Regions from separate parts of the Streptomyces qianjiangensis genome, predicted to be linked through region 3. Evidence: riboswitches for the same ligand, from Rfam matches in the RefSeq annotation. Region 3 holds a riboswitch; each other region holds the start of a gene.

Evidence for each region. Region 3 has a riboswitch for cyclic di-AMP ahead of N8I87_RS06005 (C40 family peptidase). Riboswitches for the same ligand answer to the same signal wherever they lie in the genome.
Region 1: another riboswitch for cyclic di-AMP. It lies ahead of N8I87_RS19100 (M23 family metallopeptidase); the one in region 3 lies ahead of N8I87_RS06005 (C40 family peptidase).
Region 2: another riboswitch for cyclic di-AMP. It lies ahead of N8I87_RS24530 (C40 family peptidase); the one in region 3 lies ahead of N8I87_RS06005 (C40 family peptidase).
Region 4: another riboswitch for cyclic di-AMP. It lies ahead of N8I87_RS23465 (transglycosylase SLT domain-containing protein); the one in region 3 lies ahead of N8I87_RS06005 (C40 family peptidase).

Annotation. Positions count from the first base shown of each region.
Region 1 covers NZ_CP106798.1:4,157,879-4,161,475, forward strand. Annotated here, with positions in the region: gene N8I87_RS19100 (M23 family metallopeptidase) at 119-1,159, opposite strand; cyclic di-AMP (ydaO/yuaA leader) riboswitch at 1,169-1,326, opposite strand; tRNA gene N8I87_RS19105 (tRNA-Met) at 1,635-1,708, opposite strand; gene N8I87_RS19110 (dihydrofolate reductase family protein) at 1,758-2,894, opposite strand; gene N8I87_RS19115 (MarR family winged helix-turn-helix transcriptional regulator) at 2,980-3,495, shown strand.
Region 2 covers NZ_CP106798.1:5,288,217-5,291,813, reverse strand. Annotated here, with positions in the region: gene pcrA (DNA helicase PcrA) at 1-702, opposite strand, end outside; cyclic di-AMP (ydaO/yuaA leader) riboswitch at 976-1,148, shown strand; gene N8I87_RS24530 (C40 family peptidase) at 1,157-2,371, shown strand; gene N8I87_RS24525 (tellurite resistance/C4-dicarboxylate transporter family protein) at 2,562-3,530, shown strand; gene N8I87_RS24520 (hypothetical protein) at 3,537-3,597, opposite strand, start outside.
Region 3 covers NZ_CP106798.1:1,326,829-1,330,425, forward strand. Annotated here, with positions in the region: gene N8I87_RS06000 (hypothetical protein) at 1-301, shown strand, start outside; cyclic di-AMP (ydaO/yuaA leader) riboswitch at 622-828, shown strand; gene N8I87_RS06005 (C40 family peptidase) at 832-1,305, shown strand; gene N8I87_RS06010 (LysE family translocator) at 1,375-1,995, opposite strand; gene N8I87_RS06015 (LysR family transcriptional regulator) at 2,123-3,046, shown strand; gene N8I87_RS06020 (ATP-binding protein) at 3,050-3,508, opposite strand.
Region 4 covers NZ_CP106798.1:5,075,334-5,078,930, forward strand. Annotated here, with positions in the region: gene N8I87_RS23460 (HAD family hydrolase) at 43-849, shown strand; gene N8I87_RS23465 (transglycosylase SLT domain-containing protein) at 894-1,388, opposite strand; cyclic di-AMP (ydaO/yuaA leader) riboswitch at 1,394-1,575, opposite strand; gene N8I87_RS23470 (CocE/NonD family hydrolase) at 1,837-3,597, opposite strand, start outside.

The DNA of each region.
Region 1 (3,597 bases), 2.8 Mb from region 3:
GCAGCGGACAGGCGTGGCACACGGCTGCGCCGACTCGGAAGAGGTCCCGCAAACACCTGACCGGCGGTCCTGACGTCGGGGGGTGCCGTCAGGACCGCCGGGGGTTCGACAGGTTGGGTCAGGGGTTGAGGCCCTTGCCCCGCAGCCATGTCATCGGGTCGGTCCCGGTGGCCTGGCCGCCCGGGTGGACCTCCAGGTGCAGATGCGGGCCCGTGACGTTACCGGTGGCGCCGACGCGGCCGATGACGTCGCCGGTGCTGACCTTCTGCCCGGCGGAGACGCTGATCGAGGACTGGTGGCAGAACCACAGCTCGGTGCCGTCGTCGAGGGTGAGGATCGTGCGGTAGCCGTAGGAGCCGGCCCAGCCCGCCTCGGTGATCGTGCCGCTGTGGATGGCCTTGATGAGCGTGCCCGTGGGCGCGGCGAAGTCGAGGCCGGTGTGGTAGCCGGAGGACCACATGGCGCCGGCCTGACCGAAGGTCGAGGTGATCGTGTACGAGGAGGTCGGCAGCGTGTACTGCTTGGCCAGCGCGGCCAGGCGCGCGGCCTCGGCCTTCTTCTTGGCCGCGGCCTCCGCCGCCGCCTTGGCGTCGGCGGCCTTGGCGGCGGCCTCCTTCTCGGCCTTGGCGGCCGCGGCGGCGACCTGCCTGTCCGCGGCGGCCGCGGCAGCGGCGGCGGCCTTGGTCTCGACCTGGCCCTGCTGCTTCTCGGCCTGGGCCATGATGCGGTTGCGCAGCGCCTCACCGGCGTCGGAGGCGCCCTGGGTGCGGTCGGCGGAGGTCGTGCCGACGCTGCTGAGCGCGGTCGCGGAGCCCTTGGCGGGGGCCTCGTCCGGGGTGCTGTCGCCGAGCAGGGAGCTGACGGAGGGCAGGTCGGGCATGGAGATGGACACCGGCGGCTTGCCGGTGTTGGCGCTGGCCATGCCGCCCGCGCCGACGGCTGCTATGACGCCGACGCCCAGGACCGTGGAGCTACGGGCGAGTCCGCCGCCGCGCTGCTTGCCGACGCGGTGCCGGCCGCGTACCGGGCTGAGGGACTCCTCGGTGGGGTTCCACTCCTCCCACGGGCCCTCGTCGGTGCGGTAGCTGCCGTAGCCGAAGGACTCGGTGTGCTCGCTCGGCACGAATGGGGCTGTGGGGGCAGGCCGGTTGGACGCCACGCGGGCGTACTCCTTTCCTTCCGTCGCCTACCGGGTTAGCTGACGGGTTCGGAGCAGGAAGGTCTCCTACGCGCGCATACAGGCCGTGCCTCCACGGCGGCATCCGCGTGATTCACCCCAAGGTGGTGGTTCCCCGGTTCCCTTGCGGGATTCGGCGCGTGCGCACGGAGCCGACTCTTGTGACGGCTGGGACGACCGCGCTGCGTTATCGAACGTTAATAGACCCAGCTGTCAGATTCCAAGCCGTTCTGCTTGATCATTAATGTTTTTACTGCGGGACTTACCTGCCACGACCGATGAAAATCGGGCGAGTTGACCGCAGCACACGAGTCACAACGTTTTTGATGGTGACTCAGATGTTATGCGGAGGGCTTTCGTCCGGTCACTCTTCGTGATAATCGCCTGGCCGTCGCCTGGTCGCACAAAACACCCAGGGCCGGAATCCATGAACTGGATTCCGGCCCTGAGCCTTGAGTAGCGGGGACAGGATTTGAACCTGCGACCTCTGGGTTATGAGCCCAGCGAGCTACCGAGCTGCTCCACCCCGCGTCGGTGTGCCTCAAGCATACGTCATGCTCAGGGGTGCAAGCGCACAGGTTTATTCGAGGGCCGGCAGATGGCGGTTCGGCGCCTTGGCCCGGTCCTCGTACTCGGGCAGCACGACGACATCCACGCCCTGGCCCGTCAGCAGCCCGCTGCCGTCGGCGCCCGGCACGAACGTGTCCGGCTCCCGCCAGGCCGTGACCACCCGCCGTACCCCGGCGTCCAGGATCAGCCGCGCACAGGGAGCGGGCCGTGACGCCCGGCGGGCGCAGGGCTCCAGGCTGCTGTACACCGTGGCGGCGGCCAGCCTCGGGTCGGCCGGGTCGATCTTGGCCAGCGCCGCCTCCTCGGCGTGCACGACCGGGTCGTCGCCCTCCCGCGAGTGACCGCGGGCCAGCTCGGTGCCGTCGGCGGCCACCACGACAGCGCCCACGCTGAAGGCGGTCTCCGAGGGCGGGCACAGCGCCGCGAGGTCACAGGCGATCCGCATCCAGTGCCGGTCCGCCGCGGTGACGGACCGCCCGGTGCCGGGTGCCGTCGGCTCGTACCGCATCAGTACGACGTCCTCGATGCGACGCGTCTGCAGGAGCCGGAGCCGCCCGCCCTGGTAGCCCCCGGGGCCGAACAGCCGGGGCGCCGCCGGATCCCCCACCAGAAGCGGCGCGAGGACCAGCTGGAGTTCGTCGGCGAGGCCCTGTCGGAGCAGCTGGGTGTGGATGGTGCCGCCGCCCTCGACCATCAGCCGGCGCACCCCGCGCTCCTCGTACAGGTGCGTGAGCAGCGTCGCCCAGTCGAGATCGGGGCCGAGCGCGACGACATCGGCCGCGAGGCCGAGCCCGCGTGCGCGCTCGGCGCCCTTCTCCGTCGTGTACAGGACCTTCTCGCCGCCGGTGTGCCAGAACTTCGCGTCCGGGTCGAGCTCGCCGGAGCCGCTGACGGTGACCTTGAGGGGGTACTCGGGCCGGCCGGCGGCCACGCGGGCGGCGCGTCGCTCGGGCGAGTTGACCAGGAGCCGGGGGTTGTCGGCGCGGATCGTGCCGGCGCCGACCAGGATCGCGTCGACCGAAGCCCGCACCTCGTCGACCCGGTCGAAGTCGGCCGGGCTGGACAGGAGCAGCCGCTCGGGGCCGGTGTCGTCCAGATATCCGTCCAGGGAGACGGCTGCGGACAACAGGACGTACGGGTACGGCATCGGCGCGCTCTCCCTGACGAGGTCTGATGTAGTGCGACTGACGTGCGGGCTTGGTTCAAGTTTGAAACAAACTTACACTGGCGGTATGACGACCCGCTGGCTCACCCCCGAGGAGCAGCGCGCCTGGCGCGCGTACATCGCCGGCAGTCTGCTCCTGGAGGACGCCATCGACCGGCAGCTCCAGCAGGACACCGGCATGCCGCACCTGTACTACTCCATCCTGGCCAACCTCTCCGAGGCGCCGGAACACAGCCTGCGCATGACCGACCTCGCCGAGAAGTCGAAGATCACCCGGAGCCGGCTGACCTACGCCGTGACCCGGCTGGAGAAGGACGGCCTGGTACGGCGTGAGGGCTGCCCCTCCGACAAGCGGGGCAGCATCGCCGTACTGACCGACGAGGGCAGGGCCGTGCTGGACCACGCGGCGCCGAGTCATGTGGCGACCGTACGCGCCTCCCTCTTCGATCACCTCAGCCCGGAGCAGGTACGGCAGCTGGAGGAGATCTTCGGCGGGATCGCCGAGGCGCTCCAGGGCGAGGACGCGCGGTGCGCGCCGGACGATGTGCCATGGCGGCGCCGGTCGCCGAAGTCCTGTTCGTGACGCACCGGACAGACTCCGCAAATCCGTTGCTTCAAATTTAAAGCATGGGGTAGGGTTCCGGCATCTGCTTCAAAACTGAAACTCCTGAACCCGGAGAACCCG
Region 2 (3,597 bases), 4.0 Mb from region 3:
GAGGGTCTTCTCGAAGCCGTCGGCGGCCTGTGCGGCGAAGTCCTCCTCGTCGACCAGCTCGTTCTTCAGGTTCGAGATCTTGGCGCTGAAGGCCTTCGGCGGGAAGCGCTTGGGATCGAGCTCCAGGTCGCGGCAGACCAGGGCCATCAGACGCTTGCTGTCGGCGGCGTCGTAGATCGAGAACGACGACGTGAAGCCGAGCTTCTTGCTCTCGCGGCGCAGGATGCGCACACACGCGCTGTGGAAGGTCATCACCCACATCGCCTTCGCGCGCGGGCCGACGAGGTGCTCGACGCGCTCCTTCATCTCGCCCGCGGCCTTGTTGGTGAAGGTGATCGCGAGGATCTGGCCCGGGTGCACGCTCCGCTCGGCCAGCAGGTGGGCGATGCGGTGCGTGAGCACACGGGTCTTGCCGGATCCGGCGCCGGCCACGATGAGCAGCGGGGAACCGGCGTGGACGACGGCCGCGCGCTGGTTCTCGTTCAGCCCCTCCAGCAGCGCCGCGGCGTCGATCACCGGGCGCGGGGCGCCGTCGCGGTAGTAGTTGTCCCGGTCCGGCGGCACGTCGAACTTCCCACCGAACAGATCGTCCGGAACCGACTCCGGAGCGTGATCGTCCTCGGGCGGCGGCGGAGGCTCCTCCTCGCGCCCGTGAGGGGTCTGGAGGTCCGCCAGGAAGCTGTCGTCAAAGAGGCTGCTCATCGCTCTCCGAGTCTAGGGCGCCCCACCGACAAACGACCGCCGCCCCGGAAACGGGACCGGCCCCGCGCGCGGGGGATCTCGCGGGGATCTTCCCGATGCATGAGCCGGACAACTGTCTCACGCTCCGCAGGCATGCTGTCACACGGGCGGAATTCTGCATCAGGTCACGAAAATGTATCGGGCATATCGCCCATCAACCTTCACACGGGCCACACCAGTTGGCTACCGTCTCGGGCGGGCCGTACGACCCCCACCGGCGAACGTCGCCGGGCCGCGCGGCCTCCGCCGAGTCCGGTGTGCCCGCCACGGCACCTGGAGCCGGGGACCCAACCGACCTTGGGGTGAATCGGCCGAACCTCCCCCCGGAGAAGCGGCCGTAGGGCAACCCTTCCGAACCACCCGCCCGAACCCGACAGCTAACTCGGTAGGCGGAACATGGAAGGAGTCGCCTCCCTTGGCGTCGCACCGCAAGTCGCGCCCCGCGAGTTCCCTAGTAGCAGGCATACGCACCCCCGCCATCGCCACCGCCGCGCTCACCTCCGTGGCCCTGCTCTCCCAGACCGCCAACGCCACGCCCTCCCCCGGCGGCGACAAGCCGAGCATCGAGGAGGTCGAGAAGAAGGTCGACGACCTGTACCGCCAGGCGGAGTCGGCGACCGAGAAGTACAACGCGGCCAAGGAGAAGTCCGGCAAGCAGCGCAAGACCGTCGACACCCTGCTGGACGACGTGGCGCGGCGCACGGACAAGCTCAACAAGGCGCGTGAGGAACTGGGTACGTTCGCCGCCGCCCAGTACCGCACCGGGACCGCCGCGCCCGACACCGCCACCTTCCTGCTCTCGAACTCCCCGCAGGACTACTTCGACCAGACCCAGCTGATGGGCCGGATGACCTCGTGGCAGAAGGGCGCGGTCGACGACTACGTCACCCAGCAGTCGGCGACCATGAAGAAGCGGCAGGAGGCCGCCAAGAGCCTCCAGACGCTGACCGAGTCGCAGAACGAGCTGAAGACCGCCAAGGCCACCGTCCAGAAGAAGCTCTCCTCGGCTCGCGAGCTGCTGTCCACGCTGACGGCACAGGAGAAGGCCCGGCTCGCCGCGATCGAGAAGCAGAAGCAGGAGGAGGCCGCACGCCAGGCCGCGGCGCTCGCCAAGAAGCAGGCAGCCGAGGAGCTCGCGAAGAAGCAGGCGGCCGAGGAGGCGGCGAAGAAGGCCGCCGCCTCGAGCTCGTCGAGCTCGTCCAGTTCTTCGGGCTCCTCGGGCTCGTCCACCTCGACGGGGTCGACCGGCTCGTCCTCGGACTCCTCGTACGCCACCAAGGCCGCGAAGGCGATCGCCTTCGCCCGCGCCCAGATCGGCAAGCCGTACGTCTGGGGCGCCACCGGCCCCGACTCCTACGACTGCTCCGGCCTCACCTCGGCTGCCTGGCGGGCCGCGGGCGTCAGCCTTCCGCGTACCACCTGGGACCAGGTCAACGTGGGCACCACGGTCTCGCTCACCAACGCCGAGCCCGGCGACCTGATCTTCTTCTACGACGACATCAGCCACGTCGGCATCTACATCGGCAACGGCATGATGATCCACGCCCCGAAGCCCGGCGCCTACGTCCGCGAGGAGTCGATCTACTACGGCGGCGCGTCGATCATCCACAGCGTGGTACGGCCGGCGTGAGAGAGATCGGTGGGGCAGGGGCGCGAGCACCGCGGCCGTGGTGACGCGAGCGCCGCAGCCGTGGTGAACCGCGACCGCGCACGCACGCGCCCCTGTCCCCCACCCACGTGTCCCGCACCCGCGCGTTTTTCCCGGCACGCGCGCGCGTGCCCCGCTCGCAAGGCGCGCACGGCTCTTTAGCATCGGGCCCATGCCCGCCTCCTCACCCCTGCGCGCCTGGTGGAAGCGGCGCCCGCCGACGGCCGGGGCCGCCGTGATGGCGACCGGCATCGTGTCGGTCGGACTGCAACTGGCGGGGTACGAGGCCCTGTCCCTGATCGCCCTTGCGATGGCTTCGGTCGCCTGGCTGGCGCTGGCCGCGGACTTCGCCGTGGGGCTGCTGTGGCAGCGCAGACGCTGGGTGGCCGAGGCGCGGACACCGGGCGCGCTCACCGCCGTCGCCGCGACCGCGGTGCTGGGCACCCGTCTCTCCGCACTGGGCCGGCAGGGCCTGGCCGAAGCGCTGCTCGCCCTGTGCGCGGTGCTCTGGCCGGCGCTGCTCCTGCTCGTCGTACGGCACCTGCACCGGCGCATGCCGGGCACGGTGTTCCTGTGCTGCGTGGCCACGCAGGGGCTCGCCGTGCTCGGCGCCACGCTCGCCGCGGCCGAGGCGACGGCATGGCTCGCGCACGCGGCGCTCGTGCTGTTCTGGCTGGGGCTCGTGCTCTACGGGTTCGCCCTGGCCCGGTTCGACGTGCGGCAGGTGATCGAGGGGCCCGGGGACCAGTGGATCGCGGGCGGCGCGCTCGCGATCTCGGCGCTGGCCGCCGCGAAGCTGATCTCCGCCGACAGCGCGCGGCTGTACCTGTGGGACGACGACAACCTCGGCGTCCTGCGCGATACGGTCATCGCCCTGGTCGTCCTCGATCTGACCTGTTACGTCGTACTGCTGACCTCCGAGGTGGTGCGCCCTCGGCTGCGCTTCGACGTGCGCCGCTGGTCGACGGTGTTCCCGATGGGGATGACGGCGACGGCGGCGCTGTCGGTCGCGGCCGCCCTCGGCATCCCGTGGCTGGAAGGGCTCGGACGGGGGCTGGTGTGGATCTCCGTGGCCGTCTGGCTCGCGGTCGCCGCCGGTGCGGTCCGGTCGGCCGGCGCCGGGCTCAGGGCCGCGCGCTGAGCCCGGTCACGTCCACAGCACGGCGATGAAGATGTTCGTCATGGTCAGCAGGCCCACCAGCCCGAAC
Region 3 (3,597 bases):
TCCGGAACTGCCGCCGCTGCCCGCCCTGACGCGGGCCGAGGGTGAGTTGATCGACCGTTACCTCGATGTGGTCGACCTGCTCGGTCGGATCAATCCGGCCCGGCACGAGGGCACCTACAGCGGGCTGCGGGCCGCCCAGGCACTGGTCCGTGCGGCGGCCGAGTTGCGCGACGCGCTGACCCTCATGCACCAGCGCGGCGAGACGGAGTTGCACGCGGCCACGTTGGCACGCGCACTGCGGGTGCTGGACGGCGAACGCCGGACCGCGAGGGTCACCGTCCCACCCCACGCCGCCGATTGACGCACTGCCGTCCGGACCGGAGTTGAAACGACCCAAAGGGCGTACCGCTGATTGGAGTAGTCGCAGGTCCGTTTCCGAGGCCGTGGAGGTTGCACAACACGCTTGCCCGAGGGGGACGGTGAGGTGCTTCCGCGCTGGTCCGGGGGTACCTGCCCCCCTCGGCCATGACTCGAACACAGCGATGTCCACCCGAACGGGTGAGTGGTGAGTAACACCACAAATCCCCGATTCCATTGGGATTTTCGGACACCTGTGAGTGAAGATCCCTGTCTGACGACAAGCCCCCGCCACAGCGGCGGGGCGGTCCGGGCGGACGCCGAGTCCTGCCGCCGCCCGGATGACCGGTCGACAGGAGTGGATCGGCAGGAGTGGAGGACCCAAGCAAGACGGGTCGCCGGAACGGATGTTCGTTCGTCTGTTTGTTCGTTCCGAGCAGCCCTTGGGGTGAAGCCGCGGCAACGCGGCCGGGCAACTTCGCCAGCCCGAATCCGACAGGTCATCCTTCACAGGCGGCTGACGAAGGGTTGCGCATGACTGCGCTCAATCGTGTCCCGTCGCTCATGGCCCGGGCCGGTACGGCCTCGGCCCTCACCATCGCCGCCGTGGGCGGCTCGATCGTGGTTCCGGGTGTCGCCGCCGACGCATCGGCCGCGACGATGGCGACGAAGGCACTCCAGGTCGCGGCTTCCAAGAAGGGGTCCCCCTACAAGTGGGGCGCCACCGGGCCGCGGAGGTTCGACTGCTCCGGGCTCACGCTGTACTCGTACAAGAAGGCGGGCAAGAGCCTGCCCCGTACGGCCGCCCAGCAGTACAACAAGACCCACCACATCTCGGCCAAGAACCGCAAGGCCGGTGACCTGGTCTTCTTCCACTCGGGCTCCAGCGTGTACCACGTGGGGATCTACGCCGGGAAGGGGAAGATCTGGCACGCCCCGAAGACCGGGGACGTGGTGAAGCTGCAGAAGATCTGGACGAGGAGCGTCTGGTACGGCCGGGTCAGCTGACCCGCCCGAGGGGGTGACGGGCGATGTCGCGCCGTCACCCCCTCGGGTCCGCTCCGGCCTGACCCGGTGTCACGCCAGGAGCGGTTCGATGAGCAGGGCGGCGCCCAGAACCGTCAGCGCCACACCGGTCGCCGACTGCAGGGCCATGGCGGCCCGCGGCCGGCGCAGCCACCGGCCGAGCCGGTCCACCAGCAGCGCCACCGTCGGGAACCACACCAGGGTCAGCCCGATCACGATCAGCGCGAGCAGCAGGGTCCTCGGCAGCGCGGCACTGCCCGCGGGTACGAACTGGGGCAGCAGGCTGAGGAAGGTCAGCGAGACCTTGGGGTTGAGGGCGTTGGTCGTGAACCCCTGACGCAGCGGGTGTGCGGCAGAGGCCGTGCCGCCGTCCGTGTCGCCGCCCTGCGGCTGCCGCAGCGACCACAGCGTCCGTCCGCCCAGATACAGCACATACGCGCCGCCGAGCAGCTGCAGAGTGCGGAACAGCGGGGGCACGGCGACCAGGACCGCGGCGACCCCCGCAGCCACCAGTGCCGTGTGGACGAGCAGCCCGCACGCGATGCCGAGCGCACAGGCGATGCCCGCCCGGCGGGAGACCAGTGCGTTGCGTACGACGACGGTGAAGTCGGCGCCGGGCATGGCGACCATGCCGGCGGCGATCCCGGTGAAGGCGAGGAGCTGTCCGTCCATGGCGCCCAGCCTGCCGCGGACGGACCTTCAGCAGGTATTTAGGATCTCCTGGGTTATCCTTAAGCATTCCTTTGGGCTCGCACCCATTGGGCATTCCTTTGGGCACTCCTTCGGGCAGGCAACCGGTATGTACGACCCCACCCGACTCGCCGCCCTCGTCGCGGTGGCGGAGGCGGGGTCCATCACGCGTGCCGCCGAGCGGCTCGGCTACACACCTCCCGCGCTCTCCCAGCAGCTGGCCAAGCTGGAGCGGGAGGCGGGGACGGCGCTGCTGGTCCGGCACCACCGCGGGGCGCGGCTGACGGACGCGGGCGAGCTGCTGGTGGCCCGGGCCCGCCGGGTGCTGGACGAGTTGGAGCGGGCCCGGCACGAACTGGCCCGGCTGGCCGGTCTGTCGGGCGGCACACTCCGGCTCGGTACGTTTCCGACGGCCGGGATCCATCTGCTGCCGCCGGTGCTGAGCGCGTTCCGCCGGGCGCATCCGGATGTGGAGCTGTCGGTGGCGGACTACGATCCCCCGGCCGGCGTGGCGGCGGTGGCGGCCGGAGAGGTGGACCTGGCGCTGACGCACGCGTATCACCCGGCGGAGCCGGTTCCGGTGCCGTCCTCGGTGGGTCTGGAGCCGGTGCTGGTCGACGAGCTGGTCCTGGTGACAGCCCCGGGGCATGCCCTGAGCAGTGGCTCCTCCCGGCTGCCGCTGTCGGAGCTTGCGGGTCAGCCGCTGGTCAGCATGGCGCCGCAACTGCCCGCCCGGCAGGGAGTGGAGGCGCTGTTGGCGCAGGCGGGGGCCACGCCGTCCGTACTGGTGCCGACCCCGGGCTACGCCGTGGTGTGCGCGCTGGTGAGTGCCGGGCTCGGCGTGGCCGTCGTACCGGAGATGGTGGCGCGGACGGCGGTCACTCCGGTCGGGGTGCGCCCGCTGGGGGCAGGAGAGCTGCGACGTACGATCTCGGTCGCGTACCGGGCCGACGAGGTGGCTCCGGCCGCCGACGCCTTCCGGGCCCTGCTGCGCGGGGCGTTCGGACGTGCGCAGCAGACGGCGGGGGGCTGAGTATCACGGCTCCTGCTGTCCAGCGGCCGTGACCGGCTGGGCGGGTACCGTCCAGGGGAGTTCGATGGAGACGGTCTTGCCGCCCTCGCGGGTGGGCCGGACCCGTAGTTTGCCGCCGGATTCGGCGGTGAGCCAGCGGATGATCACCATGCCGCGGCCGTTGTCCTGCTGGACGGCGGCGGGCAGTCTCTTCGGGAAGCGTGGATGGCTGTCGGTGACGCCGATGCGCAGGTGTTCGTCACGATCGAGCACGAGGTCCACCGTGAAGGTGGGTGACTGACCGAACGTGTGCTGCACGGCGTTGGTGGCGAGTTCGGAGACGATGAGCCGGACCGTGTCGGCCACTTCCGTGTCCGGTGGCAGACCCCATTCCGCGAGGGTGGCCAGCACATAGGAACGGGCCGCGGCAACCGAGGCGGGATCGCTCGGCAGAGTGACGGATGCTTCCAGATGGTCTGCCATGACGACGTCGTCCCTTTCCCACGGGACCGCAGTCCGGCACGGAGCCGGATGGTTCGAGTACGGTCCCGGACTGGTGCTTCGTCGTCAGA
Region 4 (3,597 bases), 3.7 Mb from region 3:
CAGGGATGAGTCGCGGCGGCATGTTGTCCGTATTCTCTGATCATGGCCGCTCCCCCCGCTTATTCACTCGTCGCCACCGATCTGGACGGGACGCTGCTCCGCGGCGACGACACCCTCTCCGACCGCTCCCGCGCGGCGCTCGCGCGGACGGTGGGGGCCGGTGCGCAGCACCTCGTGGTGACGGGGCGCCCGGCGCCGAGAGTACGGCCGCTGCTCGATGAACTCGGCAGCAGGGGGCTCGCGGTGTGCGGACAGGGCGCGCAGTTGTACGACGCCGGCGCGGACCGTCTGCTGTGGTCGGTCACCCTGGACCCGGAGTTGGCCGAGACCGCGCTCGGCAAGATCGAGGCCGAGGTGGGTCAGGTGTACGCGGCCGTCGACCAGGACGGGGTGGACGGGCTCACGCTCATCGAGCCGGGGTATCTGATGCCGCACCCCACCCTGCCCGCCGTACGGGTCCAGCGGCGCGACGATCTGTGGTGCGAACCCATCAGCAAGGTCCTGCTCCGCCATCACGCGCTGTCCGACGACGAGTTGGCGGCGACTGCCCGTGATGTCGTGGGTTCGCTGGCGACGGTCACCATGTCCGGGCCGGGGACCGTCGAACTCCAGCCGTGCGGCATCACGAAGGCGACCGGTCTGGCGCTGGCCGCCGAACACCTGGGGCTGAGCGCCCGGCGGGCCATCGCCTTCGGGGACATGCCCAACGACATCCCGATGTTCGACTGGGCCGCCCGCGGTGTGGCGATGGCCAACGCCCATCCCGAACTCAAGGCGGTGGCCGACGAGATCACCTTGTCGAACGAGGACGACGGCATCGCCGTCGTCCTCGAAAGACTCTTCGCGTAGCTCTCCCGTTTCGGGGGGGCCGCCGGTACTCCCCGAAACGTCCGTCAGTACGCGCCGAAGACGTTGTCCATCGAGCCGTACCGCGCGGCCGCGTAGTTGCAGGCGGCGGTGATGTTGGCGACCGGGTCGTAGATGTCGAACGACGTCCCGACCACGTGGTACGCGTTGAACGTCGGGTCGATGACCTGGAGCAGGCCCTTGGACGGGATGCCCTTGGCCGCGTTGGAGTCCCACAGGTTGATGGCCCGCGGGTTGCCCGACGACTCACGCATGATGTTGCGGTAGATGCCGTTGTACGAGCCCGGAATGTGCCGTTCCTTCATGATGGCGAGGGACTCACGGATCCAGCCGTCGAGGTTGTTCGGGTAGCCGGCCAGGGTCGTCTCGGCCGTGGCGGCCGCGGCGGGCGTGGCGGCGGGGGCGGCCGAGGCCGTGGTCGCGCCGATGAGCGGGAGGGCGAGCACCGCGGCGCCGGTGCCGACGACGGCGAGCTTGCGGACGAGGCGGTTGGTGCGGCGGGGCTGAGCGGCAGCGAACATGGGGGACTTCCTCTCCGTCGCCTGCGAGGTGAGCTGTCGGGTTCGGGCGGGGAGGTGCCCGGCCGTGCCGCCCTGAGGCTGCGCGACTTCACCCCGAGCCGTTCCGTGCGACGTGTGTCGTCCGGTCCGGCGGTCTACCTGGGTCCCCCGCTCCTGCCTACGCGAATGAGTTCGTCGATGGGTTACGTCGGGCGGCGGCAGGATTCGGCGTTCCGCCTGACTGGCCCGGAAGCTATGCGAGAGCACATGTCGGGAACAAGTACCTGATTCACAGAACGCACCGATTGACCTTGGTGTGAGGCGTATGGGGCACTTGATCCTTTGCGGTTGCACAGCCTCAACTGGCCGGTGGGAAAAGGGCAAACGGGTGTTTGGGTGGATGTGAGCCGACATGAGGTGGCGTGACCCAACTCACGGAATAACATTCACGGCAAATCAGACATGCAGGTCACAGGGGGTTCACGGGGCTCCGCCGGACGCGCTTCTCCCACGTCCGGTGGAAGACCACCTCGCCGCCCTCCGCGCAGATCACCTCGTCGGAGACGAGGAAGTGTTCCGCGTCACAGGTGATGTCCGACCGGGTCCTGACCGTCGTGTCCCAGGCCGACTCCGGACGGTGCAGCCGGATCGACCACTCCGAGTGGGTGCGGGCCGACAGGGGGTCCTTCTCGGTGATCGTGTACGTCTCCCGCGCGTCCTCGGTGCACTCCAGTCCGTCGGGGTACTGCCGCGTGCCGCCGTGGCGCGGGTCGACCTCCAGACGCCACTCGCCCTTCGCCAGGTCCCGCACCACCAGCCGCTCGGGGCGCGGTTCGTCGAGCGTGGGCGGGAAACTGCTGCCCAGCGGCTCCGCCTGCTCCGGCTCCTCGAAGGTGATCGTCGGGTCCGGCGTCCGTTCGCGCACCGGCAGTTCGAGCGAACTGCCCGCCGGGTCCAGGGTGAAGCCCGCCGCCGAGTCCGGCTCGGGCCAGAGCCAGGGCCAGTACACGGAGGAGACGGCGAGGCGGATGCGATGGCCGGGCGGGAAGACATGGCCGATGCCGCTCAGCTCGAAGGTCACGTCCTGCGTGGTGCCCGGCGTCCAGGGCACCGACCGGTCGTCGCCGTGGCGCGCGGACAGGTTGAGCGCGCCCCGGGCGACCAGCGTCGAGGCGCCGTCCGGGGCGACGTCGCAGATCCGTGCGACGACCTGGCCGCGCGGCACCCGGGAGGTCAGCCGCAGCCGCACCCCGGGCCGCCCCAGCACCCAGGTCTCCTCCGTCACCGCGAACTCGAAGCAGACCGAACGGGCGTCCTCCTCCCGCTGGTCGGGCGGCAGGTCGGCGTCGTTCCCGATCGGGACGAGGCGGCCGGCGTCGATGCCGGTGTGCATCGGGGACCGCACGAGAACGGGGGCGCCCCGGAGCCGGTGCGTGATGCTCGTCACGTGGGGTGAGGGCCACTGCGGCTCGCCGACCCAGCGGCCGGAAAGGGTGTCGTAGGTCGTGGCCGGCGGACGGGAGTCGAGGACGTACGCGCGCAGGAGCGGCCGGTCCAGGGGGTCCGCCGGGGCGGAGGCGCCGTCGGACGGGCTGCCGTCCTTGAGCCAGCGGTCCCACCAGCGCAGGGTCTCCTGGAGGAAGCCGATCGCCGGGCCGGGCGGCCGGTCGCGGTCGGGGTACTCGTGCGGCCAGGGGCCGACGATGCCGCGGACGCGGTCGCGCGGGAGGTGTTCGACCAGACGGAGCACCGTGTCGTGGTACGGGTCGTGCCAGCCGCCCACCGCCAGTACGGCGGCCCTGATCGCGCCGTAGTCCTCACGGACCGAGGCCCGGTGCCAGTAGTCGTCGCGGGTCGGGTGCGCGAGCCAGGTGTGGGCGAGGGGGCCGACGGCCTCGAGGCGCTCCAGCCACATGTCCCGCCAGGCCTCACCGGCGTACCGGGGGTCGGGCGGCCGGCACGCGAAGGCGAGCAGCGCGGCCGACCGGGCGTGCGTGCCGGCCGCGAGAACGGAACCTCCCAGGCGGTGCACGTCGTTGTCGTAGTGGTCGTCCGTGGAGCACACCGTGACGACCGCCTTGAGCGGCTCGGGCGCGAGGGCTGCGACACGGAGGGAGTCGAAGCCGCCCCCGGACACGCCGAACAGGCCCACGCCGCCGTCGCACCAGGGCTGCGCGGCCAGCCAGTTCACCACCTCGGCCCCGTCGGCCGCCGTCGTCCCCGAGTAGCC